DNA from 2 places in the Flavobacterium sp. JLP genome. Region 2 is predicted to be linked to the other one. Evidence: riboswitches for the same ligand, from Rfam matches in the RefSeq annotation. Region 2 holds a riboswitch; the other holds the start of a gene.

Region 1 (15,458 bases), on a different contig from region 2:
GCACTCTAATGTATATTGTTTTCCGAGTTCTGTTGACGAAAAACATTTTGTACAAGCGTTAAACGGAATCGAAATTCCACAAGACATTGCAAATATTGACACCCCTATTGTAGGTTATTTTGGAGTAATAGATGAACGTATTGATTTGAAATTAATACAAGAAACAGCAAAAAAACTGCCTAAAGTTTTCTTCGTAATGATTGGCCCGTTAGCTAAAATTGACGAATCTGATCTTCCAAGAGAAGAAAATATTTATTATTTGGGAATGAAATCTTACAATGAATTGCCAAACTATTTAAAAGCTTTTGACATTGCTATGATGCCTTTTGCTATAAATGATGCTACAAAATACATCAGCCCAACCAAAACATTAGAATATATGGCGGCTGGAAAACCTATTATATCTACAAAAATTCACGATGTCGAACGCGATTACAGCAATTGTGTAAGCCTTGTAGAAAATGCGGACGAATTTACTGATGCAATTACTTCTTTATTTGATAAAAGAGCCACTTCATCCTTGCAGGCAAAATATCATGAAATACTAAAAAACACTTCATGGGATGCTACTGCAGAAAAAATGCAATCCATTATTAAAGAATTTACAAAATGAAGCATATAGACATACTAATAATCGGAGCCGGCATATCTGGTGCCGTTCTTGCAGAAAAATACGCCTCAATAGGCAAAAAAGTTTTAATTATTGAAAAACGAAATCACATTGCAGGAAACTGCTATGATTATATTGATGACAATGGCATTTTGGTCTCAAAATATGGAGCTCATTTGTTTCATACCAATGAAGAATCGGTTTGGGAATATGTCAACCAATTTTCAGAATGGTATCCTTGGGAACATAAAGTAATTGCAAGAGTTGATGAAAAAACTGTACCGATTCCGGTAAACATTACCACTGTAAATCAATTGTTTGAAACCAAAATCGAGTCTGAAGAAGAGATGGGAAATTGGCTTGAACAAAACCGAACTCCTATCGAAAAACCTTCAAATGGCGAAGAAGCAGTTTTAAATCGTGTTGGCCCTGTACTTTATGAAAAAATGTTTAAGCATTACACCAAAAAACAATGGGACAAATATCCTGCTGAATTAGATGCTTCTGTTTTAGAACGCATTCCTGTTCGTCATAATTACGATGACCGTTATTTTTCTGACAAATATCAGGCTTTGCCAAAAGGCGGCTACACTCAATTATTCGAAAACATATTGAGCCATCCAAACATTGAAATTTTACTGGAAACCGATTATTTTGATGTAAAAGAGGAATATAAAGGCTACGAAAAATTATTTTATACCGGACCTGTTGATCGCTTTTTTGATTTTAAGCACAGTATGACAGAAAAATTAGAATACCGTTCTATCAATTTTGTTAGTGAAACTTTTGATGCGGCATTATTTCAGGAAAATTCAGTTGTTAATTATCCTGGAACCGAAGTTGATTTTACCAGAATAATCGAGTATAAGCATTTTGGAAATCAAGTTTCAGACAAAACAACTGTCGTAAGAGAATTTACGGTAGATGAAGGAGAACCTTATTACCCTGTTCCTAATCCTCGAAATCAAGAAATTTACGCAAAATACAAAGCTGAGGCTGAAAAACTAATTGATGTTCATTTCGTTGGAAGATTGGCTAACTATAAATATTTCAACATGGATCAAGCGTTTAAAAATGCGCTGGATCTTTTTGATACTCTTGAGAATAAAAATAAAGTGAATTATAAAACTGCTGGCTAAATGAAACTTTTTAACACCTTTTTCATGGGAGGTTTTGAATGCGCAGATCATATTAATAGATCTGGCGAAAGAATAAATCTTCTTAAAGAAACACAGCACGATACTCGCGTATACGAAGACTATGAAGCGTTGTATGCTATGGGAATAAAAACAGTACGTGAAGGAATTTGCTGGAGTGAAGTCGAAAAATCTCCTGGATTTTTTGACTTCACCGAAGTGTATAACCGTATGAAAGCGGCTGAAGAAATAGGTATTCAGCAAATCTGGGATTTGATTCACTTTGGTTACCCTGACGATATTTACCCAACGCATCCGCATTTTTGTGACCGATTTACCGCCTTGTGTGTTGCTTTTGCTTCTTTTTACAATGAAAATTCCATTCAAGAATTATATGTAGTGCCAATTAATGAAATCAGCTTTTTGTCTTGGCATTCTGGCGATGTTCGGGGTACTGTACCATTTGCCGTAAATAGTGGATGGGATATTAAATATCATTTGTGCAAAGCGGCTATTTCTGGAATTAAAGCCTTAAAAACTGTTGATCCTGAATGTGTAATTATTTTGGTAGAACCGTTAGTGAAAATTCATGCGAATGAACAGGAAAATTTGGATATAACTGAATTAAATGGACATCAATTTCAGGCGATGGATATTATTGCCGGAAGAATCTGTCCTGAACTTGGCGGATCTGAAGATTATCTGGATATTTTGGGTTTTAATTATTATTGGAACTGCCAATGGATAGCCAATAGTGAACCGCTGGATTGGCCAGATACACAACAAAAAAGAACACCACTTTCTGAGTTGCTGCAAACGGCACATGAAAGATACAAAAAGCCGATTTTTATTTCTGAAACGGGTCATTTTGGCTCAGGCCGAGTAGAATGGATTGAAGAGATTATAAGTCAATCTTTAATTGCCAAAGAAAACGGAGTTGATTTAAACGGTATTTGTATTTATCCGGTTACCGACAGGCCAGATTGGGATAATTTAAACAGTTACTCTAATTGTGGAATTTTTGATTTGGATGAAAATGGTGAAAGAATCGCCCATCAGGAATATATAGAATCTATTAAAAATGCAACATCAAAATTTAAGAATACGACCAAAATCATGGATTTTGTACTCAACCTTTTTAGATAATCAATATAATGAGATGTAAAATGAAACTAAAGAAAACTAAAACCGGAATTACATTCAGTGCTTTCGACTTGCTTCATGCAGGCCATGTGCGTATGCTTGAGGAAGCAAAAATGCATTGTGATTATCTAATCGTAGGTTTGCAAACCGACCCTACAATAGACCGTCCTGAAAAAAACAAACCAACACAATCTGTTGTCGAAAGATACATTCAGCTTAAAGCTTGTAAATTTGTAGATGAAATTATTCCTTATACGACAGAACAAGATCTCGAAGATATTCTTCAGGCTTTGCCTATAGATGTTCGTATTTTAGGCGATGAATATAAAGATGTAAGCTTTACAGGAAGAAGCTATTGCGAAAAGATGAATATTAAATTGATTTTTAATCAACGCAATCATCGATTTTCTAGCAGCGGTCTTCGAAAAGAGGTATACCAGCTGGAGAGCTTAAAACTTGTTAAATAAATCAAACTAAAAAATTAAACTCAACAATAGGTTGAGAAACTTATTTATTAAAAAAAACATTATTATGAGCACTATTGAAACTTCTAAAACTCAAAATTTCTTCAGGATATTGCTAGGAATTTTTATGATAACTGCCGCAATTGGACATTTTACTTTTCAAAGAGATGATTTTCAAGCTCAAGTTCCAAATTGGATTCCTTTGGATAAAGATCTTGTTGTAATCCTCTCTGGAATTGTAGAAATTATTCTCGGAATTGGAATGATTTTTTTAACCAAATACAAAATAGAATTTGGAATAGCACTGGCTGTTTTTTATGTTTTGGTTTTTCCAGGCAATATTGCTCAATATCTAAATGGAACTGATGCCTTTGGACTAGATACAGACCAATCTCGATTTATTAGATTGTGTTTTCAGCCTGTTTTAATATTTTTAGTATTGTGGTCAACAGGGGCACTTTCTTATCTTTCAAAAAAGACCAATCGTTATATGTTGTAAAAAATTTGTTCTTGATGATCTATTTGTTAATTGGTTTAAGCATTACAGCTTAAACCATTCTTTAACATCTTCTGCAATATTTTCTTGTTCAATACTGCTTTCATATTCATTTGTAGAAGGATTATAACGATAATCTTTTTGCCATTCTTTATGATTTGAAACTACTTTTTTAATCGCTTCGCAAATAAACAAAACTTCTTCATTTGTCATAATCGGATGCAATGACAAACGCACCCATCCTGGCTTATTGGTTTGATTTCTCTGAAGAAGTTCATTTGTTATTATTTCAGATTTTTTCTGATCAATATCAAATAAATAATGTGCATACGTACTTGCACACGACCACCCTCCACGTACCTGAATTCCGAATCTATCATTTAAAAGTCTGACAATTAAGTTATAGTGAATATTTTCGACTATAAAAGAAATACAGCCAATTCGCTCTGTTTCCAAATCACCTAAAAGAGACAAACCCTCTACTTTCTGCAATTCTTCATAACAAAGATCAAGTAATTCTTTGTCTCTTTTTTTTATATTATGAACTCCCATTTTATCTTTAAGTTCTAAAGACAAGGCTGTTCTTATTACTTGCAAAAAACCAGGCGTACCGCCATCTTCTTTAACTTCTATAACATCACTGTAATAATAACCTCCCCACGGATTTGTGCATTTTACATTTCCTCCGCCAGGATTATCAGGATAAGTAGATTTATATAATTGTTCATTAAAAACCAAAATACCGCAAGTTCCGGGACCTCCTAAAAATTTATGCGGAGAAAAGAAAACAGCATCTAATTGTTCTTCTGGATCGTCAGGATGCATATTTATTGCTACATACGGAGCAGAAGCAGCAAAATCTACAAAGCAAAAACCTCCATTTTCGTGCATTACTTTTGCCAGTTCATGATAAGGTGTAATGATTCCTGTAACATTCGAGCAAGCAGTAAAAGAACCAATTTTTAAAGGTCTGTCTGCGTATTTTTTTATGATTTCTGATAGTATTTTAGGGTCGGCCAAATTGTCTTCATTTGGAGGTAAAATCACAACATCGGCAATTGTTTCGTACCAAGAAACCTGATTCGAATGATGCTCCATATGCGTAATAAAAACAACTGGACGCTCATTTTCATTTTTTGTTTTCTCGTTTTCAGTAGTATCAGTTTTTCTTAAACAAATGTAGCGCTGCAGTTTAGACAAAGCCGCCGTCATTCCTGTTCCTGTAGTTACCAAAACATCAGTTGCATTGGCATTTACATGTTTTTTGATTAGTTCTCTCGCATGCTGATAAGCATACGTTGAAGTTTTTCCGGTTTGACTCGAAAATGAATGCGTATTGGCAATCATCGGACCTATTTTAGTCAGCATGATATCTTCAATCGGACCATATAATCTGCCGCTCGCAACCCAATCTGCATACAGTAATTTTTGCTTGCCGTAAACCGATTTAAAAGTATGATTAACTCCAATTGTATTTGCTCTAAATTTAGAAAAATAACATTCTAATTCTATTTGTTGTGTTTCTGTCTCAATCGCATTCATTTCCTTATCATTTAAATTTTAATCTATTTTTCTCTTAGAAAATTTCCTTTTTATGATTAAACCTTTTTATTTAAAAGTGCTTTAAGTGTAGTTTGAAGTTCCTCTCCGCGAAGATTTCTTGCTACAATAATTCCTTTTGAATCGATTAAATAATTAGCCGGAATTGCTCTTACACCATATAATTTAGCGATTGTGCTGTTCCAAAAGGTTAATTCAGAAACCTGAATCCAGTTTAAACCATCATCCTGAATTCCTTTTACCCAGTTTTCTTTCTTTTTATCCAAAGAAACGCCCACAATATTGAATCCTTTGTCGTGAAATTCTTTGTAAGCAGCTACAATATTTGGATTTTCTTTTCGGCATGGTCCACACCATGAAGCCCAAAAATCGATTAAAGTATAGCCTTTTAAATTTTCAGAAAGCTGAACTGATTTTCCTTCAGGATTCTTACCTGTAAAATCTGGTGCTTTTTTGCCAATCTGTAATCCGTTTAAAACCGTTACAAGTTCTTTTAGTTCTTTCACGTAAGTGGTATTTTGCTGGCTTTTATCAAGCAAAGCTATATTTGCCAAAATTTGATCTGGTGTTAATCTGTACGACCAATTTCGATATAAAACATAGGCAGAAACAATAGAATTTGGATGCTCTGTAATAAATTTGCTGATTTCGATGTCATTCTCTTTTCTATAAGCATCGAATAATTCCTGAGAAACTGATCCCTCAACCACAGAAGCGCTGTAATATTTCTTTGGACTTAATTTTACGGTAATTGGACCTTTTTCTAAGAAAATATAAAATGGCGAATTTTCTGTATTAACACTTAAACCATAAAGTTCTGGAGTTTTTACTTTTGTTTTGAAAGCAAATTTCCCGTCTACAACTTTTACTGAATCTATCGTAGTAAACATTTTGTTGTGGAATTTTTGCAGGTAAACATAATTTGCTACTGTATCTATAACAGTTCCTTTTAATTGTAAATTATTTTCTTGCGCCTGAGTTTGGGTAAAGCCAAGAAATAAAGCAAAACCGATTAGTATCTTTTTCATTTGGTTTGGATTTTAAATTGAATTTTAAGTATAATTTGTTGTCGTTTAGTTTAAAATTGGACAAAAAAATTCTTCTGTCACTTTTGGAATGGCTTTTATCAAATGTTGTAAAAACAGAAAAAAGGGGATTAAAAATTATCAGCTTCACATTCGGAAAACTATGAGTTTGTTTTCTGTGAATGATAGTTTAGTGTGTTCGGGACTAGCTTGTAAAAATAATGGCTCATTCTTCATCTTAATTGTAAAAGTTTTAAATAATTAATGAGCTTATTCAGATTTTCTTAGGAAATCGTTCTTATCTGTCCGCCAAAGCGGAAGGATTTAGCACCTTATTTGGCAACAGGTTGCTAAGACTTCATAGGGCCTACTCCCTCAGTCTTTCTGGATAAGTCATGCAAAATTTTCTTTGCTGATGCAAATATATACAAATTCTACAGAATTAGTATAGTTTAAAAAAGTTTTTTTTTTAAAATTTTAAAAATAAAATCTTAAAAGAACTTTATAGACTTAATATCAATAAATTAAATCACTGAACAATTAAGTATTATTAAATAAACTGTTCATCTTATTAACTTTCAAATGTAAATTAGATTCTAAATCATTTTTAAATTACAATGTCAGAGATAAAAAACTTGAATCATTTTATAAATATCCTTCAAAAAACGATTAATTTAAAACTCTAACTTGTTGTTTTTCTCAACTAAAACAAGAGTTAACTTACAATTCAATAATGTAAACTTAAAACAGAGTTAATCACAATTTAAATCTTATTTAATATTACAATAGTTATTTTTTAAATACTCCAATAATCAGAGTCATAAATTATCAAAATAGCATTTCTGAAGTTGTTGATAGATAGTTATTGTTGAAGTCTCAAAAAAAATAAATAATATTGCTAAATTGAATAAAACGTTTATAGTATGTCAATTAATTCCAGTTCAGAGCAAAATAAACTTCTCTATGAATTATCTCAAGGGAGCGAGCTGGCGTTTACACAATTGTACAATCAATATAAAAACATTGTTTTTTCAACAGCTTTAAAAATTACAAAATCTAAAATTTTGGCAGAAGAAGCTGTACAAGATGTATTTTTAAAAATTTGGCAAAATCATGAAAACCTTGCCGAAATAGCCAGCATCGAAAATTATCTTTTTATTGTATCTCGAAATCATATTTTCGATATGATTAAAAAAATAGCTAGAGAAACTTCCTTAATTTCTGAAATTGAACACATTAATACTTCTTCAAACGATACTGATACGATTATAAAAGACGATCAGTATAATGTTATTTTAAATCAAATTGTAGAACAGCTTCCTTTTCAACAGCAAAAAATTTACAAAATGGCCAAGTGGGATGGACTAAGTCACCAAAAAATTGGAGAAGATTTAGGAATTTCTACAGAAACGGTAAAAAAACATATGGCGTTGGCATTAAAATTTGTGCGTCATAAAATTTCGCCTTACATGAATATGTTTATGTCGATTCTTTTGTTTTTGATGCTTTATATTCTTCTTCCATATGCAAAGAACTATACCTAAATTTATTTTTTTTACATTTTTTTCACTTTCGATTACTCCCTCCCTATTTTTCAATCGTCATTATAATAAAGATTATTATTTATTTAGGTTACCCCTAAATTTAATATGGCTCTTTCAAAAAATAAAGCCCCAAGCTTACCATAAATTAGTATTAACTCACATTTATAAATAAATGGAAAAAAAAGTATTTGAAGAATTATTTGAAAATTACCTTCAAAATAATCTCTCTGAGGCAGAAGAAAAAAAACTGATGGAGATTGTTCAAGAGGGAATTTACGATGATTTCATAAAAGAAAAAATTCAGCTGTTATTGAAAGAAAACGATAATGTGGAATTAGATAAACAAAAGGGAGACGATATCCTTCAATTTATCCTTTCGCAATCTGAATCTGATATAAAAACTAAAGTTATTCCGATTTCAAGAAAAGAAAATTCGAGAAAAATTAGACGTGCCTTAATTGCAATCGCAGCAACTGTTCTTATATTTTTTGCTGTTAAAAACGCTTTAGTTTATAACCAAAAAACAGTTCCTGTTATAACAAAAGGAAATGAGACTGAAGAAGTAAATCCAGTTTTGGCGTATCACGGAAAACAGCTTATACATTTGCCAGATGGAAGTACCATACTTTTAAACGACAACAGCAGCATCGAATACAACCAAAATGAATTTGATACTAAAACTCGAGAAGTGACATTATCAGGAGAAGCTTATTTTGATATTCAAAGAAATGAGAAAAAACCTTTTATCGTTCATACTGGAAAAGTAAGAACGCAAGTTTTAGGAACTGCATTTAATATTAAAGCCAAAAGCAATACCGATGAAGTTGAGGTTACTGTAGAACGCGGTAAAGTTCAGGTTGGCGATCTTAAAAAAGTATATGGCGTAATTACTCCTAATCAGCAGATTAAGGTAAATACAAATACGCTTGTATACGAACAAAACCAAGTGAATGCTGTCATTGTAATGGAATGGAAAAGCAAATACTTAATTCTGGACAACATCAATATGGAAGAGGCAATTTCGCTTATTTCTCAAAAATATAAAGTGCCAATTACATTATCTAACGAAAAAATTAAAAATTGCAGAATTACGGCAAGTTTTCTTAATGATGAAGATCTTGATCACATCTTAAAAGTAATCTGCAGCGTTATCGAAACTGAATATCGTTATACCGAAAATGGCGCAGTTGTTCTGAAAGGAAACGGCTGTGAATAATAAAAATAGATAAAAAATATTAACCTAAAAAAACTAGCCTATAAACTAAACAAAAAAAAAGCCATCTAGCTCCTACACCAGATGGCCACGATTCTTAATAATTAATTCCAGTAACCATTAAAAAACATGCAAATTTATGAAATTACGCTGTAAAACAACCACGTTTGATAGGGAAAAGAACACTTCTTTGTTTCGCCTATCAAAAAAAACAATTATGATCATGCGAATCAGCTTATTCCACATCTTTTTACTGACCTGTGGTACTCATATGGTCTTTGCCACCGAAATGAGCGGACAGAATTTAGAATCTATATCTGTAGATATTGAACTTCATAATCAGGATATCAAGACTCTTTTTAAAACGATCGAAAATAAAACTGGATTGCTGTTTGCTTATCAGCCGCAAATCATAAAAGATTTTCCTAAAATTACTACACCAAGAGGACGCAGAACTGTTAGTGATATCTTAGACGCTGTACTTCAAGGCACTAATTTGGTCTACAAACAAGTAGATAAAAATGTTGTGATTTACAAAAAAGAAGTTGCTAAAACTGCTCCAACAGTTTCAAAAACAGAAAATTCAAATGAAGTTGATTATTCGCTTGTTGGTAAAATTTTAGATGAAAACGGATTGCCTTTGCCCGGCGTAAGCGTTGCGCTTGTTGGTGGCAACAAACAAGGAATATCTGATTTTGACGGACAGTTTTATATTAATTTGCCGAAAGGAAAACATGTCTTAAAAGTATCTTATATTGGATATAAAACCCAAGAAGTTACGGTTGAAAATCAAACTTCAATAACAATCAAAATGCAGCCCGATTTAGCAAAATTAGATGAGGTTGTAATTATTGGATACGGAACAACTACAAAAAGAACTTCTACAGGATCTGTTGTAAAAATTACTGCTGAAGATATTGAAAAACAGCCTATAACAAACATTCTTCAGAGTTTGCAGGGAAGAACTCCTGGAGTTTTTGTAACGCAGACTTCTGGCTATGCAGGAAGCAATATGAATATCAGTATTCGTGGTACAAACTCTATTGCAGGAGACAACTTGCCATTATATGTAATTGATGGCGTTCCTTATATCGGCGACGATATCAAAGAGCAGGTTCAATCAGACCGAGTAATTAGAGGCGCGCAAAAATCAACCAGCCCTTTAAATATTATTAATCCAAATGATATCGAAAGCATCGAAATTCTTAAAGATGCAGATGCAACTGCAATTTACGGATCGAGAGGTGCAAATGGTGTTGTACTTATTACGACTAAAAAAGGAGAATCTGGAAAAACTGTATTTACTGTAAATACAAATTCTGGAATTTCAGAAGTAGCACATATGGTAAAAACTTTAGATACTCCTACTTATCTAAACATGCTTCAAACAGCATTAACCAATGGCAAAGCGACACCAAGTGCTTTTAGTAACGGCATCGCCTTAACCGCTTTTGACCAAAATGCTTACACAAACTGGCAACAGAAATTAATAGGCGGTTCGGCTGATTTTAATGATTTTTCAGCAAGTTTAAAAGGCGGCAGCGATAATACCAATTTTCTTTTAAGCAGTGCTTACCATAAAGAAACTACTGTTTTGCCGGGAGATTTTGGTTATAATAAATTTTCTACTAATTTTAATATCAACCATTATACTTTAAATAAAAAGCTGAAATTAGGAGCTTCAGTATTATTTGCGACTGATGAAAATAAATTGCCTTATTACGATATTACAAATTATGCTATTAATACTGCTCCAAATCACCCGATTTACAATGCCGACGGAAGCTATTATTGGTCGCCAACATATTTTAGCGATGTAAACCCAATTGCTGCTTTAGACAGGAGAGTTGAAGATAAAGGAAACAATTTAATTACAAGCTTCAGCGTTCAGTTTGAAATTGCAAAAGGCTTATCTTTTAAAACAGACTTAGGATACGGAAGAGCGCAAATGACGTCAAAACAAATTTTGCCGGCATCTGGAATGAATAATGTTTATTATACGGCCAATAACATTTCGCTAAATACTTCAAGATCGTACACCGTTTCAATTAATAATACTAATAATTTTAGTATTGATCCTCAATTAAATTATTCTACTCCGTTATGGAAAGGTAATCTTACGGCTTTAGTAGGTGGATCTTGGCAGAACAGAAAATCTGAAATGCCTTCGTATGTAAATACGTCAGGGTATAGCTCTGACAATCTTATAGGTATTACAGGAACTGCAACGACAGCAACGATTTACAATGGTTCATCTGAATATAAATATGCTTCTCTTTTTAGCAGAGTAAATTATAATATTTTAAACAAATATATTCTGAATGTAAATTATCGAAGAGATGGATCATCACGTTTTGGCGCCAACAACCGCTACGGAAATTTTGGTTCTGTGGGAGGTGCATGGATTTTTACCGAAGAAAATTTCTTAAAAGGAGATTCTTGGTCTTGGCTTAGTTTTGGTAAACTTCGTTCAAGCTACGGAGAAGTTGGAAGCGATGCTATTGGAGATTACGGATATGCAAACACTTACAGTACTTCAACGTATGGAATAGGAAACTCTGCTATGTCTGCAACTAGAATTGCTAATCCAAATTTTCAATGGGAAGTTACTAAGAAATTTGAAGCTGCAATTGACTTAAGTTTCCTTAACGATCGTATTTCATTCAGTGCGGCATATTACAGAAACGTTTCTGGAAATCAATTGGTAAGCGCAACTTTGAGCCCCCAAGCTGGATTTACTTCTTATCAAGCCAATTTAAATGCTGAAGTTGAAAATAAAGGAGTGGAATTTACATTAGGAACAACTAATATTCGTACGAAAAACCTAAGCTGGACAACTTCATTCAACATTTCTAAAAACTCGAATAAATTATTGTCATTTCCAGGTATAGAAACTTCTAGTTATTACACAACTTATGTAGTTGGAAATCCGTTAAGCAGCAGATATTTATACAATTTCACAGGCGTAAACGCAGCAGGAATAGCACAGTTTGAAGATGCGAACGGAGACGGAAAAATTTCAACAGGATTTGCTCAGACAGGAAATGGAGACAGAAAATATTATGGTCCGTCTTATCCTAAATATTATGGTGGAATCTCAAACTCGATTTCATATAAAGCATTTTCTCTTGACTTTTTATTTCAATTTGTTAAACAGGAAGGAAGAAGCCTGCTTTCGTCTATCGCCATACAGCCGGGATATCCTTATGGTTTAGCAAATTATCAAGTAGATGAATACAATGATTATATAGCTCAAGGAAATGTATTGAGTTCTGCTTACCAAGCTAGTTTCTCTAACTATGCAGGTTCTACGGCAACAATTGTAGATGCTTCTTATATTAAACTTAAAAATGTAAGCGCTACTTATAACATTCCGTTAGACCAAAGCACGCAAAAATTCATACAGAATATACGTCTTTCACTTCAAGGACAAAACTTAGTAACTTTTACAAAATACAAAGGATTTGATCCTGAAACGCAAGGTTTAAATTTGCCTCCGTTGCGTACGATCACACTTGGAACTCAGTTTACATTTTAAATCTAAAAGACATGAAAAACAATACTAAATACACTTATATATTTTCGTTTTTTCTTTTGATAGGATTAACGGGCTGTGATGATATGCTTGAAGTTGATCTTCCAAGCAACGAGTTATCTTCTGTAACTATTTATGCGTCTGATCCTACTGCAGAAGCTGCTGTAAACGGAATTTACAACAGTATGGTAACTTATGCTTTTTACGGTTCGCTGCACGCTGATTTTGGACAGACTTCAGACGAACTTATTCTAAAAACACAGCTTGCAAATGTTTATACCTCAAACGAAATCCCTGTAAATGATGGAGATACTGGCGCAATGTGGACAAGCTTTTACAAAACCATATTTAATGCAAACAGCGTTATAGAAGGAATAAGCGAAAGCAAAACACTAACAGCAAGCAAAACACCGCGTTGGATTGCTGAAGCAAAGTTTTTAAGAGCCTACTGCTATTTTTATATGACTAATATTTGGGGAGATGTACCTTTGGTTTTAACCACAAATGTAGATCAAACTTCTTTAGCGCCGAGAAACACTCAAGCTGAAATATACAACCAGATTGTTATTGATTTAACAGATGCTTCTAATGACCTTCCTGTTAATTACAGCAATTACAGTTCACAGCGTATTAGAGCTACAAAATGGGCAGCAGAAGCTTTATTGGCAAGAGTAAATCTTTATTTAGGAAAATGGACAGAAGCTTCTACTCACGCAAGTGCAGTAATCAGTCAAACTGCGACTTATAAAATGATTACTGGATTAACTTCAGTTAACAGTCCGTTTATTGCTGATAATAACGAAGCAATCTGGCAAATACCTTATTTTACAACAGCGTATTCGTATGAAGGTGCTGCATTATTTTCTACAGCAGGAACTTATTTGCTTCGAAAAGGAAATACACTTTTTGAAACAGGAGATGCCAGAAAAACAAACTGGACAATTAGTGTTGCGGCAAGTGACGGAGTCCTATATTTAGCACCTCGAAAATATAAAAATGCTTATGTAACAACTCCTGTAGAACGTTCAACTGTTATTCGATTGGCAGAACTTTATTTGATAAGAGCAGAAGCCAGAGTAAAATCAAATGATATTACAGGAGCACAGCAAGATATTAATGTGATTCGCAATAGAGCTTTATTGCCTTCAACTACCCTGACAGATCCTACGCAATTATTAGCTTTAATTGCTTTAGAAAGAGAACGCGAACTTTTTGCAGAGTTTGGCCACAGATGGTTCGATCTTAAAAGAACCGGAACAATAGACCAAGTATTGGGTGCAACTGCAGGAAAAACATGGACTTCTGCAGACAGCCTTTTCCCGATACCTGAAACGGCTATTCGCTCTAATCCCTTTTTGACTCAAAATTCAGGATATTAAATAATATTAAAATAAATACCCAAGAATGTTTTTCATTGAAAAGCATTCTTGAGGTTTTAAAATTCACTATGGAAACAACAATTGTAAGAGTTGAGGATTTGTCACATCAATACAGTAAGGATTGGGCAATACAAAATATAAGTTTTGAAATTAAAGAAAACAAAATTCTAGGTCTTTTAGGATCTAACGGAGCGGGAAAATCAACTACAATGAATATCCTTTGCGGCGTATTAAACCAGACCAGCGGCAATATTTTTATTGATGGAATTAATCTAAAAGAAAACCCTGTTGAAGCTAAAAAATTAATTGGATTTTTACCGCAGACACCGCCTTTGCATTTAGACTTAACAGTAGATGAATATTTGATTCATTGCGCAGAATTAAGACATGTAAAAAAAGAAGATTTAAAAAATGCTTTAGAGAAGGCCAAAGAACAATGCGGTATTTCACATTTCAGCAACCGATTAATTCGCAACTTATCTGGAGGTTACAGACAACGTGTAGGTATTGCTCAAGCTATTATTCACGAACCTAAATTAGTAGTTTTAGATGAACCAACCAACGGACTTGACCCCAACCAGATTTTAGAAGTTAGAAAATTAATCAAAAAAATATCAAAAGATAAAGCCGTTATTTTTTCTTCTCATATTTTATCTGAAGTTCAGGCAACTTGCCAAGATATCAGAATGATTGAAAACGGACACATGGTTTTTGCCGATACACTTGATGCTTTCAATAATTATATCGAAGCAGATAAACTGACAGCAAGTTTTGAAAATCCGCCTGTCCTTACTGCTTTAACTGATATTGCTGAAGTTACAGCTGCTGTTTTTCTTACTCCAAAAAAAGTGCAGATTACTTTTACCGGAACTCAAGAAATTGCCGAAAAAATTGTTTCGCTAAGCGTAAATAACAATTGGAAACTGCGCGAAATTCAATTCGAAAAAGTATCTCTGGATGAAATTTTCGCACAATTATCTAAAAAAGCTCCCTCTAAAAATTCTCCTACTTCTTAAAAATATAAAAATGAAAACAATATACAGAATAGCTAAAACAGAACTCAATACCATGTTTTATTCGCCCGTTGCGTGGGTTGTTTTAGTAATATTTTCAATCCAGTCAAGCTGGAAATTCTTTGACACGCTCGAACGATTTGAAAAAGGACAAAAAATAGGCCAGCATATGGACAATTTATCACAAATTCTGTTTTCTGGTTTCAGCGGCCTTTTTACAGAAATGCAAAATTATTTATACTTATATGTGCCGCTGTTAACAATGGGACTTATAAGCCGTGAAATTAACAGCGGATCTATCAAACTTTTGCTTTCTTCCCCAATAAAGATAAAAGATATA
Region 2 (15,458 bases):
GATGATTGCAACGGGTAAATTTCCTTTATTTTCTTTTTGAAACAAATCGATAATTTGAGGTAATTTTTGCATTCCCATCAAGATCACAACTGTTGCAGAAGATTGAGCTGCCAAAGCCACATCTGCAGATAATTTCCTGTCGGAAGTTGTTCCGGTAATGGCCCAAAAGCTTTCTGAAACGCCACGTTTTGTAATCGAAATTCCCTGACTTGCAGGAACTGCAACTACAGATGAAATTCCGGGTACAACAATTGTTTCGATTCCGAAACTTTCCGCAAAATCAACTTCTTCGCTTCCTCTTCCAAAAATAAATGGATCTCCGCCTTTTAGTCGGACTACATTTCCGTATGTCAAAGCATTATCAACAATTAGTTGATTAATTTGATCTTGCGTATAGGCATGATTTCCGATTCTTTTTCCAACAAAAATTCGGATGGCATTTTTAGGTGCATAATCCAGAATTTCTTCATTGGCCAAAGCGTCATATAAAACCACGTTGGCTTCAGCCAATGCTTTTACAGCTTTGAGCGTAAGTAGATCAGGATCGCCCGGACCTGCACCAACTAAAGTTATTTTGGGTTTTATATTAAGCATTTGCTAATTCTTGAGCTCTGAAAGTTTCGATTTTATCAAAGAAAACTACTGCCTGAGCAATGTAATCTTTAGCGAAAGCTTCAGAAGGTTCATTTTTATTGATTTGGTAAACCAAGTCTTTAAAAGTTGAGTTTAATTCTATTTTATTTTTTTCGATAAAAACGGTATCAAACAAGTCTACAATTCCTGCGTGATTATTTGTTTTTTCATTTTCAGACAGTAACAAAGCTTTTGCTCCATTTACAAATCCTGCATAAGCATGATAAATAGCATCTGACCATTTTTTCTCGTCGAAAGATTCTTGAGCCAAAATCAATTTCTCTTTAGCTTCAAACAATAAAGTTGCTACTAAATCGATCACTACTCCGGCGCATTCTCCAACTCCAACTGCTTTTACGTAATTGTCTGCGTTACCCCAATCTACAAAATCAGCTTCTGTTAAATTGGTAACATCTGCGAAAGGTTTTAAAATTTCATAGAAATATTTCTCTCCTTTTTGATCGTAATAGTTTAGGAATTTTTCTCCGTTTGCATTCGCATCATAATCATTTAAGATGGTACGTAATGCATCTGGTCCTCTACGGCTTGGAATTTTAATTACTTTATCGGCAAATCGTCCTGATCCGTTTCCTAATCTTCCTCCGCCTAATAAAACCTGCAAAGCCGGAGCAACTAATTTTCCTGAATTGATTGACATTCCTTGGAATCCAATTGCAGACATATTGTGCTGTCCGCAGGCATTCATACAACCTGAGATTTTAATTTCGATTTCGCGGTTATTTAAATACTGAGGATATTCGGCATTTAAAACTCTTTCTAATTCTTCTGCAATACCGGTACTACTTGCAATCCCCAAATTACAAGTATCAGTACCCGGACATGCCGTAATATCTCCTGTAGAATTATATCCTAAATGAACAAAGTTCAATTTGGCTAACTCCTGATAAAAGAACGGTAAATTCTCTTCTTTTACGTGACGTATTACAATATTTTGACGCAATGAAAAACGTAATTCATTTGCTGCGTAATTTTTAATTAATGCGGCTAATAATCGTGCTTTATCGGTATAAAAATCTCCTAATAAAACTTTGATTCCAATAGCGTAGTAACCTTCTTGTTTCTGCTTAATTACATTCGATTTTTTCCATGCTTCATAAGCGGCAGTATCTTCGATCGTAACTTGTGGAGCTTCTAATAATGGTTCAGCAATTGGACCTTCAAAAGCAGTCGTATCAATTTCGTATGTTTCAAAAGCGATCGCTTTTTTCTCTTTTTCAACTAAATCAAGAAAAACATCTTTTCCTATTTCTTTGATTAAGAATTTCATACGCGCTTTCATTCTTTTGGCACGTTCTCCGTATCTGTCGAAAATACGAATGATTCCTTCTGCTGTTGGAATGATTTCGTTTACCGGAACAAATTCTGAAAGCAATTCTGCATGTGCTGGCTGAGATCCTAAACCTCCTCCAAACATGATTTTGAAACCTTTTTGTCCATCTTTAATTTTCGGAATAAATCCTAAATCGTGCAAATAGCTCAAAGCAGTATCTTCGTCTGAAGAAGAGAACGAAATTTTGAATTTACGTCCCATTTCCTGACAAATTGGGTTTCTTAACAAATATTGAAAAAGTCCGTGTGCATAAGGCGAAACATCAAATGGTTCGTTTACATCTACACCCGCCAATTCGCTTCCTGTAATATTTCTAACCGTGTTTCCACAAGCTTCACGAAGCGTAATATCATCTTTAGCCAAATCTGCCCAAAGCTCTGGTGTTCTGTCTAGACTTACGTAGTGAATCTGGATATCCTGACGCGTTGTAATGTGTAAACGTCCTGTAGAATATTCATCAGAAACCTGAGTGATACGTACTAATTGCTCGCTGGTAACTTTACCATAAGGCAGTTTAATACGAATCATCTGAACGCCTTCCTGACGCTGTCCGTAGATTCCGCGCGCTAAACGAAGACTACGAAAACGCTCATCATCAATTTTTCCTCCACGGAATAAATGAATCTTTTTTTCTAATTCGATAATCTCTCTTTGAACTATCGGATTTTCTATTTCTGTTCTAAAACTTTCCATTTCTTTTACGCTTTAGGCTTTAGGCTATACGCTTTAAGCTTTATTAACTTTGTGTTTTTCTTGCTTTAGGCTTTAGGCAATAAGCTCTAGGCTTTCTTGCGTACCTTGTTATAAATCTTTTGCTAAAAGCTTATTGCCTAAAGCTTATAGCTTACATCAGGTTTACCTGATAAATCCTACTCCTGCTGTTGTGTTTGTCGCAGTATCAATTAAAATAAAAGCTCCGTTTGATTTATTTTCGTTGTATGAATCAAAATATAACGGTTTGCTTAATTTGATCGTTACTTCTCCAATCTCGTTGATTGCTAATTGAGAAGCTTCTGTCGTTCCTGAATAGTCTGTTGCAATTGTATTTTTAATACTTTCTACTTTTGCCAAAACTCTATTCGTATTATGCTGTATTAAATACTTTGTTCCTGGAACCAGTTTTTTACTATCCATCCAGCAAACTGTTGTCGTAATATCTTTTTCAATTTTTGGAAGCTCATCTGATTTTACAATCATATCTCCTCTCGTTACATTGATATCATTCTCTAATTCAATTGTAATTGAAGATCCCGCAACGGCTTCATCGAATGTTTTATCGAAAAAGTGAATTTTAGATACTTTTGATTCGGTTAAAGAAGGAAGAACCGTAACGGCATCGCCAACTTTAATTGAATTTCCGTATAATTTTCCTGCGTAGCCTCTAAAATCGTGGTATTCTTCTGTTTTTGGACGAATAACAGTTTGAACTGGGAAACGTGCTTTTCCAGCTTCAAAAACATCTGAAGCATGCAGTCCTTCTAAATGTTCTAAAACGGTTTGTCCGTCGTACCATGGCATATTTTCTGATTTATCAACTACGTTTCCACCGTTGATTGCGCTTAACGGAATATAACTTATGTTTTGTTCCTTAAAAGTACTTTTTGCATTTAATGCCTGAAAATCAGCTTTTATTTTATTGAAAACTTCTTCTGAGTAATCCACTAAATCCATTTTGTTGATCGCAACAATTACCTCTTTTACTCTCAATAAATTATTGATAAAGAAGTGACGGTATGTCTGCTCGATAACGCCTTTTCTGGCATCAATTAAAATGATCGAAACCTGAGAAGTTGAAGCTCCTGTAACCATGTTTCTTGTATATTCTACGTGACCTGGAGTATCGGCAATAATGTAACTTTTCTTAGCAGTCGAAAAATAAATATGCGCTACGTCAATCGTGATTCCTTGCTCTCTTTCGGCTACTAAACCGTCTGTCGCTAACGAAAAATCAAGATAATCATATCCTTTTTGTCTGCTGCTTTTTTCGATTGCTTCTATTTTATCAGTTGTCAATGATTTTGTATCGTACAATAATCTCCCGATCAAAGTACTTTTTCCGTCATCTACACTTCCTGCTGTTGCTATTTTTAAAACTTCCATTCTAATATTTTTGTTTCAGGTTTAAAATCTTTTGTTTCAAGTTTCAGGTTTTAAGTTACCTCTTGAACTCAAGTTTAAATCTGTATGTTTTTTTGAATTTTACTTTCTGTTGTTAACTTCTAACATCTAACTTTTAACTTCTTACTAAAAAAATTAAAAGTATCCTTGTTGTTTTCTCTTTTCCATTGCAGCTTCAGAACGTTTGTCATCTATTCTGGCTCCTCTTTCAGAAATGGTTGATTCTCTTATTTCTCCCACGACTTCCTGAATTGTTGCTGCGTAAGATTCAACTGCGGCTGTACAACTCATATCTCCAACGGTTCTGAAGCGAACAATTCGTTCTTCGATTTGTTCGTCTTCTTCCTGATACACATAAGGAGAATGCGACCAGATTAAACCGTCTCTCAAAAAAACTTTTCTTTTATGTGAAAAATAGATTGACGGAATTTCGATGTGTTCTTTTTCAATATAACTCCAAACATCTAATTCTGTCCAGTTTGAAATTGGGAAAACACGAACGTTTTGTCCATTTTCTATTTTTCCGTTTAAAATATCAAACAACTCAGGTCTCTGATTTTTTTCGTCCCATTGTCCGAAATCATCACGAACAGAAAAAATACGTTCCTTTGCTCTTGCTTTTTCTTCATCACGACGTGCACCGCCAATACAAGCATCAAACTTAAATTCTTCAATTGCATCTAAAAGTGTTGTAGTCTGTAAGCTGTTACGGCTTGAATATTTTCCAGTTTCCTCAACCACTTTTCCTTCATCAATAGCATCCTGAACATTACGAACGATCAACTCTAAACCTAATTCCTCAACCAATTTATCTCTGAAAGCAATTGTCTCAGGAAAATTGTGCCCTGTATCTATGTGCAATAGAGGAAACGGAATCTTTGCAGGAAAAAATGCTTTTTGCGCTAAACGCACTAATGTTATAGAATCTTTTCCTCCAGAAAAAAGTAAAACCGGTTTGTCAAACTGTGAAATTACTTCTCTGAAAATGTATATTGCTTCACTCTCTAAAGCGTTTGTTTTTAATACTGAACTCATTGTTTTTTTGTTTGATATTTTGATAGTTTCAAGTTTTAGGTTTCAGGTTTCAAGTTGTCACCTCATCTAAAATCTCCACTCTTTATTCTATAATCTATTTTCTATTCTCTAAAAAAAGTCTTGCCTCTTGCTTCTTTCTTCTAAAAACTTTATTCTATCCTCTGCAGAAGTCTTGCCTCTTGCTTCTTTACTCTTTCTTAGCACTATGCAAACCACATTCTTTATGACTGGATTCCCACCACCATCTTCCGGCTCTGATATCTTCTCCCGGAAAGATTGCTCTAGTGCACGGTGCGCATCCAATACTTACGAAACCTTGTTTATGCAAGACATTTTGAGGAACATTGTTTTCTTGCAAATAAGTTTCAACTTCCTCTAAAGTCCATTTTAATAACGGGTTGAATTTGATGATTTCAAAACCTCCATCGTATTCAAACAACTGTAGATCGTTTCTATTCTCGGATTGTTCTGCTCTTAAACCGGTAATCCAAACTGAGTTTCCTGCCAAAGCTTTTCTAAGCGGAACGACTTTTCGAATAAAACAGCACTCTTTTCTATTTTCAACCGAATCATAAAAACTATTCGGCCCTTTTTGATGCAATAAATTCTCCACCGCTGTTGCTTCTGGAAAATAAACTTCAATCTGTTTTTTATATTTTTTTAATGTTTTATGAAAAACATCATAAGTTTCTTGAAATAATCTTCCCGTGTCAAGTGTAAAAATGGTAATATCCTGATTGCTTTTTGCAATAAAATCTGTAATTACCTGATCTTCCTGACCAAACGAAGTCGAAAAAATTACCTTACCTGGGTATTGATTAGCTAAAAATTTTAAAGTTTCTTCAAGAGAAAAATCTTTTGTTATATCTAATAATACTTCTATATCTTTTGCATTCATATTATTCTCCTTCCTAAGCGTACTATAATAATTTTGATAATGTTTTTAAACTCAGTAATATAATTAAAATCCCCACCGCCACCATCATTGGCTTTCTCTTAATCTTGTTTACCAAAAAAGCAGCTAACGGAGCAGCTATTACGCCTCCTAAAATCAAACCAATGATTACTTGCCAGCCATGAATACCGCCAAAAAGCATAAATGTTATACCACTTGCAAATGAAATTGCAAACTCAGCTGCATTTACTGAACCAATTGTATATCTCGGATTTCTTCCTCTTCCTAATAATGTTGAAGTCACGATTGGTCCCCAGCCGCCGCCGCCAACAGAATCCATAAAACCTCCAAAAAGAGCTAAAATGCTTAATTTTTTAGTCTTCTTCTTTACAATTGTCTTTTTGAGTGCCTTTTTGATAATGATAATGGCCAAAACAATCATGTAAACTGCAATAAATGGTTTAATAATTTCTCCATTAATTACATCAGATAATAAATAAGCTCCTGTTATCGAACCTAACACACCTGGAATCAATAAATGCTTTACCAGTTTTTTATTAATATTTCCAAAACGGTGATGTGAAAGTGCCGATGCTCCCGTTGTAAACATTTCTGAAACGTGTACCGCAGTACTGCTCACCACTGGAGGAACTCCATAAGCCAATAAAAATGAAGTAGAAGTTGCTCCATACCCCATTCCTAATGTACCATCTACTAATTGTGCAAAAACACCAATTAAGAAAAAGACAAGAAGTTCTTGATTAAAACCGCTTACAAATCCGTTCCAGGAAAATTCAGCATAATGATTGTATATCAGTGTAGATAACAAGCCTACCAATAAAATAATAGGTATAGCAACCCATAATTTTTCTTTTATTGACGTATCAGACTTAACACCAACATTATTTAGTTTCAGTTCCTTCTCCATATTGCTATGTTTTTTTTCATTTTTAAAATCCATTATCCTATCGGCTTAGTAGATTACTTTGCAAAAGTAACACTTTTTTTTAAATTCAAAATTTTTTTTGATAATTTTTATCGATTAAAAAGCAATGTCTGCGAGAGAATTACTTTCGAGAATTTTAAGCGTATTATCCCTAACCTCAGTCATTAAGCGTCTTGCTGCGCAAGTTGATTCGTCATCACAATCATCACATTTTTCATAAAAATTGTGACTTGCACACGGAAGCAACGCAATTGGACCTTCGAGAATACGATAAACTTTGGCCATACTGATATCTTTTGGATCTTTTATCAAGTAATAACCACCGCCTTTTCCTTTTTTAGCGCCTAGAAAACCAGAGTTTCTAAGCAATAATAAAATACTTTCTAAAAACTTAATTGAAATATGTTCGCTTCTGGCAATTTCAGCAATTTGTACTGGTTCATTGTTTTCGCGTCTGGCTAAGTAAGTTAAAGCTTTAATTCCGTATTTTGTTTTCTTTGAAAGCACTTATATAAATTTTAGATTGAAGCATGTATGTTAGATTTTAGACAAAACATACATGCTTTATATTTTATGCAACAAAAATATGATTTTTGAGCGAGAATAATAACAGATTAGACAAGTATATTCTACTAAATTAGTATAGTTTAACTAATTTACTTCCTGAACACCAATTAAATTGAATTCATGAAATGACTTCACACTTTCGTCTAAACCTTTTTTGCTTACTACATAAGTATCAGAAATCGAATCATGCCAGCCTCTTGAACCGCCTAAAAAAGTAAGAGCATCAAAAGGAATAAAACGGCATAAGTTTCTTTTAAAAATAGTTCCGAAACTTGGTTTTTCTCCATTTTCATCTACCACAATAGTTCCTGTAATAAATTTACCTATAGATCTTCCAAACAATCCTTCCATTACACTGTAATAAATAAATGATCCTGAAATAAAAAGAAAATTCCATCCAAAATCGCCCAATCCGTCAAGCCAAAGACTAACTGAGTTTAAACCAAATAATCCGTTAATAAGGCCAATTAGAACTAAGATTGCAAAGAAAAGAAATAGAAAAAAAACAAGATCTATAATGTAATTTAAAAAGCGTGCTCCGCCTGATACTAATAAATGTTCATCTAAAATGTAAGTAGAATTACTCATGTGTGGTTGGGTTTAAGTTTTGGTTATGAATACTTTTTGATTTCGCTATTAACAAAAATATACTTTTTACTGAAATAACCTAAAATAAAATAACGATTTTTAACAGTACTAAATTTACAGTCAAAAATCGTTATTTGATAAATCTCAGGTCTTAAAATCTGATACCGAAGCCCTGAAAACTAAAGTCTTAAAATATTTTAAGACAGCGCTTGTCTTAAGTCAGCAATAACATCTTCTACAGTTTCTAAACCAACAGAAACACGAACTAAACCTTGCGTGATCCCAACAGCCAATTGATCTTCTTCAGATAATTTACTGTGTGTTGTCGATGCCGGATGCGTTACAATTGATCTTGTATCGCCAATATTTGCTGATAATGAACAAAGCTCTATTTTATTTAAAAATTTCCTTCCTGCTTCAATCCCTCCTTTAATTTCAAAAGCGATAATATTGCCACCCAATTTCATTTGCTTTTTCGCAACTTCATATTGTGGGTGCGATTTCAAAAACGGATATTTTACACTGTTTACATTTGGATGTGATTCTAAAAATTCAGCCACTTTCAATGCATTTTCGCAGTGTCTTTCTACACGAATGGCCAAAGTCTCTAAACTTTTTGATAAAACCCAGGCATTAAACGGAGATAAAGCCGGACCTGTATTTCTTGAGAATAAATAAATCTGTCTGATTAAATCTTCACTTCCTACTGTAACACCACCTAAAACTCGGCCTTGACCGTCAATCAATTTAGTTGCAGAATGTACGACTAAATGCGCTCCAAATTTAATTGGCTGTTGAATATAAGGCGTTGCAAAACAGTTGTCGATAATTAAAATCAAATTGTGTTTTTTCGCTATATCTCCTAACAATTGCAAATCAATTACATCGACACCAGGATTTGTAGGCGATTCTGCGTATAATATTTTCGTGTTTGGTTTGATTAAAGCTTCGATCGTTTCAGGCTTATTAATCTCAAAATAAGAAGTTTCGATATTCCATTTTGGAAAATAAGTAACGAATAATGCATGCGTAGAACCAAAAACGCTGCTTGCAGAAACAATGTGATCTCCAGCATTTAACAAAGCCGCAAATGTTGAATATACTGCTGCCATTCCCGTTGCGAAAGCATAACCAGCTTCTGCACCTTCCATTTTACAAATTTTATCAACAAACTCTGTTGTATTAGGATTGCTGAAACGGCTGTAAATGTTTCTTTCTTTTTCTTCTGTAAAAGAAGCTCTCATATCTTCGGCATCTTCAAATACAAAGCTTGACGATAAGTATAATGGCACCGAATGCTCTAAATACTGAGTTCTTTCTAATTGTGTTCTTATGGCTTGAGTTTCAAAACCCAATTCTTCTTTATTCATTGTGTTGTTATTTTTTTGTTTCAGGTTTGAGGTTTCAAGTTTCAAGTTCAAACCAAACTTAAAATCTAAACCAAAACGAGTCTAATCACTTATTCAATTATAGCATTATCTAATTGACTAATTCTCTAATTCTTATAATATTTCGTTGTTTAAAACAACTTTGTAGCTAATGGTTGCTGTTGGTTCAACAGTTTTCGCAACTGAGCAGTATTTCTCGAAAGAAAGCTGTGCGGCGCGCTGCGCTTTCTCAGGAATGATATCGCCTTCTAAATAGAAAATCACATCGATTTCCTTAAAAGGTTTTGCTTCGTCAACCTGTACGCGAGTTCCTTCGACCTCAGCATTAAAAGAAGTAATTTCCTGACGCTGTTTTTTTAAAATCGAAATCATATCAATTGCACTGCATCCTGCAACGCCCATTAATACAAGCTCCATCGGACTGGCGCCTAAATCGCTTCCACCGAATTCGGCTCTGCTGTCAACGTCAACTACGTGTCCGCGTTCATTTTTTACTTTAAAATGAAATGCGTCATTTACTCTGTTTAAAGTTACTTTCATTGTGTTGTTATTTTTTTGTTTTGTTATAGTCTTGTAAATCTAAAATCTCAAGTCTAAAATTTGCAATCTAAAATCGTATTATCCTTTATCCGACAATCTTAAAATATCTCCAAAAACGCCTCTTGCTGTTACCGCAGAACCTGCACCAGCTCCCTGAATAACAATCGGGCGATCTCCATACGATTCTGTATAAATTTCGAAGAAAGAATCTGAACCTTTTAAGCCGCCAAGAGCAGTATCTGAAGGAACAGAAACTAATTTTACTTCCAGATTTCCTTTATCATTTTGTAAATCTCCAGACAATTCGCCAATGTATCTTAATACGTGATTTGGTTTTTGATCGGCTTTTATTTTATCGTAAATTGGGTCAAATTCTTTTAATTTGGCTAAGAAATCGCTAACGTTTCCATCACGTAAATGTTCTGGAATAAGATTCTGAATTGAGATTTCTTCAAACTCGTTCTGCAAATCTAATTCTCTTGCAAGAATTAATAATTTTCTTCCCACATCGTTACCGCATAAATCCTCACGCGGGTCTGGTTCTGTGTATCCGTTGTCAATTGCTTCTTGCAAAATCTGGCTGAACGGAACATCTTTTGCAGAGAAATTATTGAATAAATAGCTCAATGTTCCAGAGAAAACGCCTTTAATTTTTGTGATGTTTTCACCAGAAAGATGCAATAATTTAATAGTATCAATTAAAGGCAAACCTGCACCAACATTGGTTTCGTACAAATAATTCTTTTGATTTTCTGCTAAAGATTTTCTTATTTCCTTATAAAAACCATAACTCAAAGTATTCGCTACTTTATTAGATGAAATCAAATCGAAACTGCTTTCTATAAGCGGAATATAATTTTCAACGAAAGTTGCACTTGCTGTATTATCAATTGCAATTAAATTTTCTAAATGGTATTCATTTGCATAAGCGATAATATCTTGAATAGTATAACCATCTCCTTTGCTTGCAATATCATTTTTCCAGCTTGAAGTTACACCGTTTTTGTTTAAAAGCAGTTTTTTAGAATTTGCAATTGCAAAAACATTCAATTTAACATCTTTACGCTTTTCGATAGCTGAAGCCGATTCTAAAATTTGATTGATTAACGTTCCGCCCACTAATCCGTGACCAAAAATGGCAATATTGATTTTTTTAGACACTCCAAAAATCTCTCCGTGAATTACGTTTAAGGCTTTGTTTAGTTCTTCTTTCTTCACAACCAAACTCACGTTTTTACCCGTTACAGTGTTATTGAATAGTATCGGAACAATTTTATTTTTGATTAAAGCAGTGTATGGTTTATGAAAAGTACTTAAATCCTGGCCAATAATCGAAATTACCGAAACATTATCGGTTACTGTAATCTGATTTACGTCTTTAGAATAAAAGTCGTTTTCGAATTCTTTCTCCAATTCAACCATTGCAGTTGTAGCCTTATCAGTAGCAACAACAAGTCCGATTCCTCTTTCTGAAGAACCTTGCGAAATAATACTTACGCTGATATTATGATCGCCCATTACTTTAAAAATTCTGGCATCGACTCCAGCTTTTCCAAGTAATCCTCGGCCTTCAAGATTTACTAACGAAACGTTTTCTAAAACAGAAAGCGTTTTAATTCCTTCTTTAGCAGAATCTGAAGTGATTAAAGTACCGCGGTTTTCGTGATTGAATGTATTTAAAATACGAAGCGGAATATTTTTTTCCAACAAAGGAATTATCGTTTTAGCATGCAAAATTGTTGCTCCAAAATTCGCTAATTCGTTCGCTTCGTTAAACGACAAATATTCGATTTTTTTAGCATCGGCAACTAAATCAGGATTTGCTGTGTAGATTCCGTCAACGTGAGTAAAATTTTGAAGTTCTTCGGCATCTAAATAATTAGCAATTAAAGATGCCGTATAATTACTTCCGTTTCTTCCTAAAGTCGTTGTATCATTGTTGTTGTTTGAGCCAATAAAACCTGTTACAATATTTACTGTTGAACCATTATGCAATTTGAAATAATTGATAACATTTTTCTTAGAAAGCTGTTCTAAAGGCTGTGCGTCGCCAAATTTCGAATCGGTTTTGAGCAATTCTCTTGTATCAACAAAATTCGCAGGAATTCCTTTTTCAACTAAAATTGAAGTCAGTAATTTAGCCGAAAGCAATTCTCCTTTTGATAAAATCTGGTCTTTAATTTTATTGCTGTAATCTCCAATTAAGCTTACACCTTCAAAAAGTTTGTCTAAAATAGTAAACTCTTCTGATAAATCGACTTGCGGGAAATCTGAAATTTGATAGGCTTTAAAGCTTTCCAACAAAGGTTTGTAATTTCCATTTTTAGCTGCAATTCTTAAAATGTCTTCTAATTCGTCTGTCGCATTACCGCGTGCCGAAACGACAACGGCAATTTGCTCGCCTTGATTTACTTTATCTGAAATGATTGAAACGACTTTGTTTAGTCCTTCTCCGTTTGATAACGATTTACCTCCAAATTTTAATATTTTCATTTTATTTTGCTATTGTTTCTGCCTTAAAAATATCGGCAAGTAAATGATCTAATTGTTTGTACTCGATTAAAAAAGCGTCATGTCCGTGAACCGAATCTATTTCGCTGTAAAAAACATTTTCTTTAAATTTCTTTAATTCCTGAAAAGTTTCCAGGTTTTCTTTTGGTGTAAAAAACAAATCCGAATTGATTCCGATAATATGAATCGATGCAGTTGTTTTCGACAATAAGGTTTCGAAATCATCACTATTTCGAGTTATGTCTATGGTTTTTAGCAATTGATTCATCAATTTATAAGATGACAATTGATATCTTTTTTGTAATTTTTTACCATGATGCGCCAGCCAGCTTTCGATATTAAAAATCAAAAGATCTTGGTTAATGGTTCGTTTAAATTTTTCTTTGAATGATTCAGGAGAACGGTAACACAACATTGCATGAATTCTTGCATCTTCTATTGGTTTAGAGGAATTGTTCAGGATTTGTTCCTGTAAAAAGCAATTTGCAATCATCCAGTCGGTCGATTTCCAGTCGGTTGCAATCGGAATTAAATTTTCGGCAATGTTGGGTTCCAAAGCCAAGATTTCCCAAGCGATACCGCCACCCACAGAACCGCCGATTATAGCAAACAACTGCTCAATATTTAAAGCTTTAACTCCTTTTATGAAAATGCGCGCAACATCTCTAGCTGTAAAATCTTGGTAATTTTCAACTATAAATGAATCATTTCCGTTTCCTGGAATATTAAATGCCAAAATGGTGTACTTGCTTGTATCAATTGTTTTTCCGTCGCCAATTAAGTCGTTCCACCACCCATTTTCGCCTGTAACCTGAGCGTTTCCTGTTAAGGCATGGTTGACCAAAACGATTGGAGCACTGTGCAACGGCAAACCAGAAAGTGTAAAACTTAAGGGTACTAACGGATATAGTGCACCACTTTCTGTGATGAAATCTTGAATTATAATGGGACTTGGTATATTTTCCAATTTCAAATCTTTTATTAATTGATTTGTATGTGGAAATATTAGAAAGAAAAGTCTAGAGTGAAACTAGAAAAATTCTTGTTGTTATCTTTCCACGTTTGGGCGTGGTAGAATGCAGCACCTTCTTCGCTTTAGCGAAGGGTTGCTAAGGATTCATCGGGTCTAATCCCTCGTCCTTTCTTTATAACATTTCAATACGTTTTTGAACTTAAAGGTGCAAATTAACTACTAATTTCTTAAACAAACAAATTTTATCGAAACTGATTCCGGAATTTGCTGAACATAATTCAAACCAAAACTAATGTACGCAAAAAATTACCGAACAATTTGCTCAGTAAAATTAAGCAGGTTTACCCTTATTTTATAATACTTTTTGAGTTAGATAAAAAGTGTTTCATTTTCTTTTGAATACATCAAAAACAATAAAGAATTTGGTTCTTTTTTAATTTCTTTTTTATCCGTTTCCGTTATTCCAAATCTTGGATGTACCAATTCATTTGTTGGCGGTGGCGGATTGTTTCTTTTCGTTCTTAAGTTTTTCAATGTAGAAAACGTTTTGGTTATGTAGTTTAATGTGCTCATAATATTTAAGTTTAAGTTTGTTAGCGTTTTATAATCTTTATTTTTTCTTTGTTTTTTTGTTATGGTAACCTAATGAAATAAAAAAACCCTTTTGGGTTTTAATACCAAAAGGGTTTAAGTTTTTAAAACTTACATATACTTTTAGTATCAACAGACGCGTACACAAATAAGTGCGACATTAAACATCTTGTTCATGTTCATCTGTAGGGATTTATTCATCTGTGATTTACTTGCTATTTTTAAAAAATTTTGCATTTTTATATTTTTAATAAGCTTCTCGAAACTCTTGACACATTCTTACTTTTTATTCTTTTCAAAAAATCTAAGAAATAATATTATAGTCAACTGTTTATTCGATCTGCATAACTATTATTAGATAACTAAATTTGTTTTTGGTAGTTTTTAGGTATTACAAATGTGCGAATATTTTTTCAATAATCCAAGTGACTATCAAGCAATTAATTACAAAAAACGTTAAAAAACATGATTTAAACGTTAAAAAACATCTTACAAAAAGTCATTTTTACTATTTATAGGCTTAAACCTACAAATAAAATCATAATTTTTCTGTTTCAAAATATCAAAGAACTAACTAATATAAATCCACTACAGCCAAATCGTTTCTTTATTTTTTATTTTTTCAGCTACTTTTAAAATGTCTGTTATAATTCCTCTCGAAATAGCCTGCTTGCATGGTGATGCGCTCTGAATTACAATTGGAACCGCCGCATACGATTGTGTATAAATCTCAAAAATAGAATCTGAACCTTTCAATTGTCCGATTGCAGATGTAATAGGTTCTGAAACTAATTTGACTTCTAATAAATTTCGCTCAATATCAAATTCTCCTACATATCTCAAAACATGATTGTCGGCTTGAGTGATTTTTGCGATTTTAAAATACCGGTCTATTGCTTCTTTATTAAGTATTCCGTTTTTCTCTAAATGCTCCTGATTTATAATAGAATTGATTTTTATATCTGAAAGTTCAAAATCCCTCCCAATTTCCCTCGTTAAAATAAGCAGTTTTTTCGCCGTATCGTTTCCGGATAAATCTTCTTTGAAAGTAGCACGCATTAAACCAAGCAGACTAGCATCTTTTAAAACAGAAGAAAAAGAAGTTTCTTCAGAAGAAAATCGGTTAAAAACATAACTCAGATTATCTGAAAAAACACCTCTGATTTTTGTAATCTTTTCGCCCGAATAATACAAATCTCTTATCGTTTGCAAAACGGGAAAACCTGTATCTACCGAGGTTTCATACAAAAACTCTTTGTCGTATTTTTTTAGATTCTCTCTTATTTCTTTATAAAGACTAAGTGGCAATGTATTGGCTTTTT

What was found. Region 2 has a riboswitch for S-adenosylmethionine ahead of IRZ83_RS08605 (alpha/beta fold hydrolase). Riboswitches for the same ligand answer to the same signal wherever they lie in the genome.
Region 1: another riboswitch for S-adenosylmethionine. It lies ahead of IRZ83_RS13720 (TlpA disulfide reductase family protein); the one in region 2 lies ahead of IRZ83_RS08605 (alpha/beta fold hydrolase).

The regions. Positions count from the first base shown of each region.
Region 1 covers NZ_JADKPS010000005.1:130,159-145,616, forward strand. The annotation lists gene IRZ83_RS13690 (glycosyltransferase) at 1-613, shown strand, start outside; gene glf (UDP-galactopyranose mutase) at 610-1,749, shown strand; gene IRZ83_RS13700 (hypothetical protein) at 1,750-2,892, shown strand; gene IRZ83_RS13705 (adenylyltransferase/cytidyltransferase family protein) at 2,913-3,356, shown strand; gene IRZ83_RS13710 (hypothetical protein) at 3,421-3,852, shown strand; gene IRZ83_RS13715 (aminotransferase class V-fold PLP-dependent enzyme) at 3,895-5,391, opposite strand; gene IRZ83_RS13720 (TlpA disulfide reductase family protein) at 5,448-6,437, opposite strand; SAM riboswitch class I at 6,730-6,829, opposite strand; gene IRZ83_RS13725 (RNA polymerase sigma factor) at 7,358-7,978, shown strand; gene IRZ83_RS13730 (FecR family protein) at 8,151-9,194, shown strand; gene IRZ83_RS13735 (TonB-dependent receptor) at 9,409-12,729, shown strand; gene IRZ83_RS13740 (RagB/SusD family nutrient uptake outer membrane protein) at 12,741-14,105, shown strand; gene IRZ83_RS13745 (ABC transporter ATP-binding protein) at 14,174-15,121, shown strand; gene IRZ83_RS13750 (Gldg family protein) at 15,132-15,458, shown strand, end outside.
Region 2 covers NZ_JADKPS010000002.1:731,917-747,374, reverse strand. The annotation lists gene cobA (uroporphyrinogen-III C-methyltransferase) at 1-594, opposite strand, end outside; gene IRZ83_RS08655 (HEPN domain-containing protein) at 587-2,677, opposite strand; gene IRZ83_RS08650 (sulfate adenylyltransferase subunit 1) at 2,840-4,084, opposite strand; gene cysD (sulfate adenylyltransferase subunit CysD) at 4,238-5,137, opposite strand; gene IRZ83_RS08640 (phosphoadenylyl-sulfate reductase) at 5,325-6,035, opposite strand; gene IRZ83_RS08635 (sulfite exporter TauE/SafE family protein) at 6,058-6,960, opposite strand; gene IRZ83_RS08630 (RrF2 family transcriptional regulator) at 7,075-7,485, opposite strand; gene IRZ83_RS08625 (RDD family protein) at 7,630-8,133, opposite strand; gene IRZ83_RS08620 (trans-sulfuration enzyme family protein) at 8,331-9,503, opposite strand; gene IRZ83_RS08615 (OsmC family protein) at 9,636-10,061, opposite strand; gene thrA (bifunctional aspartate kinase/homoserine dehydrogenase I) at 10,140-12,554, opposite strand; gene IRZ83_RS08605 (alpha/beta fold hydrolase) at 12,556-13,545, opposite strand; SAM riboswitch class I at 13,618-13,726, opposite strand; gene IRZ83_RS08600 (hypothetical protein) at 13,915-14,118, opposite strand; gene IRZ83_RS08595 (aspartate kinase) at 14,725-15,458, opposite strand, start outside.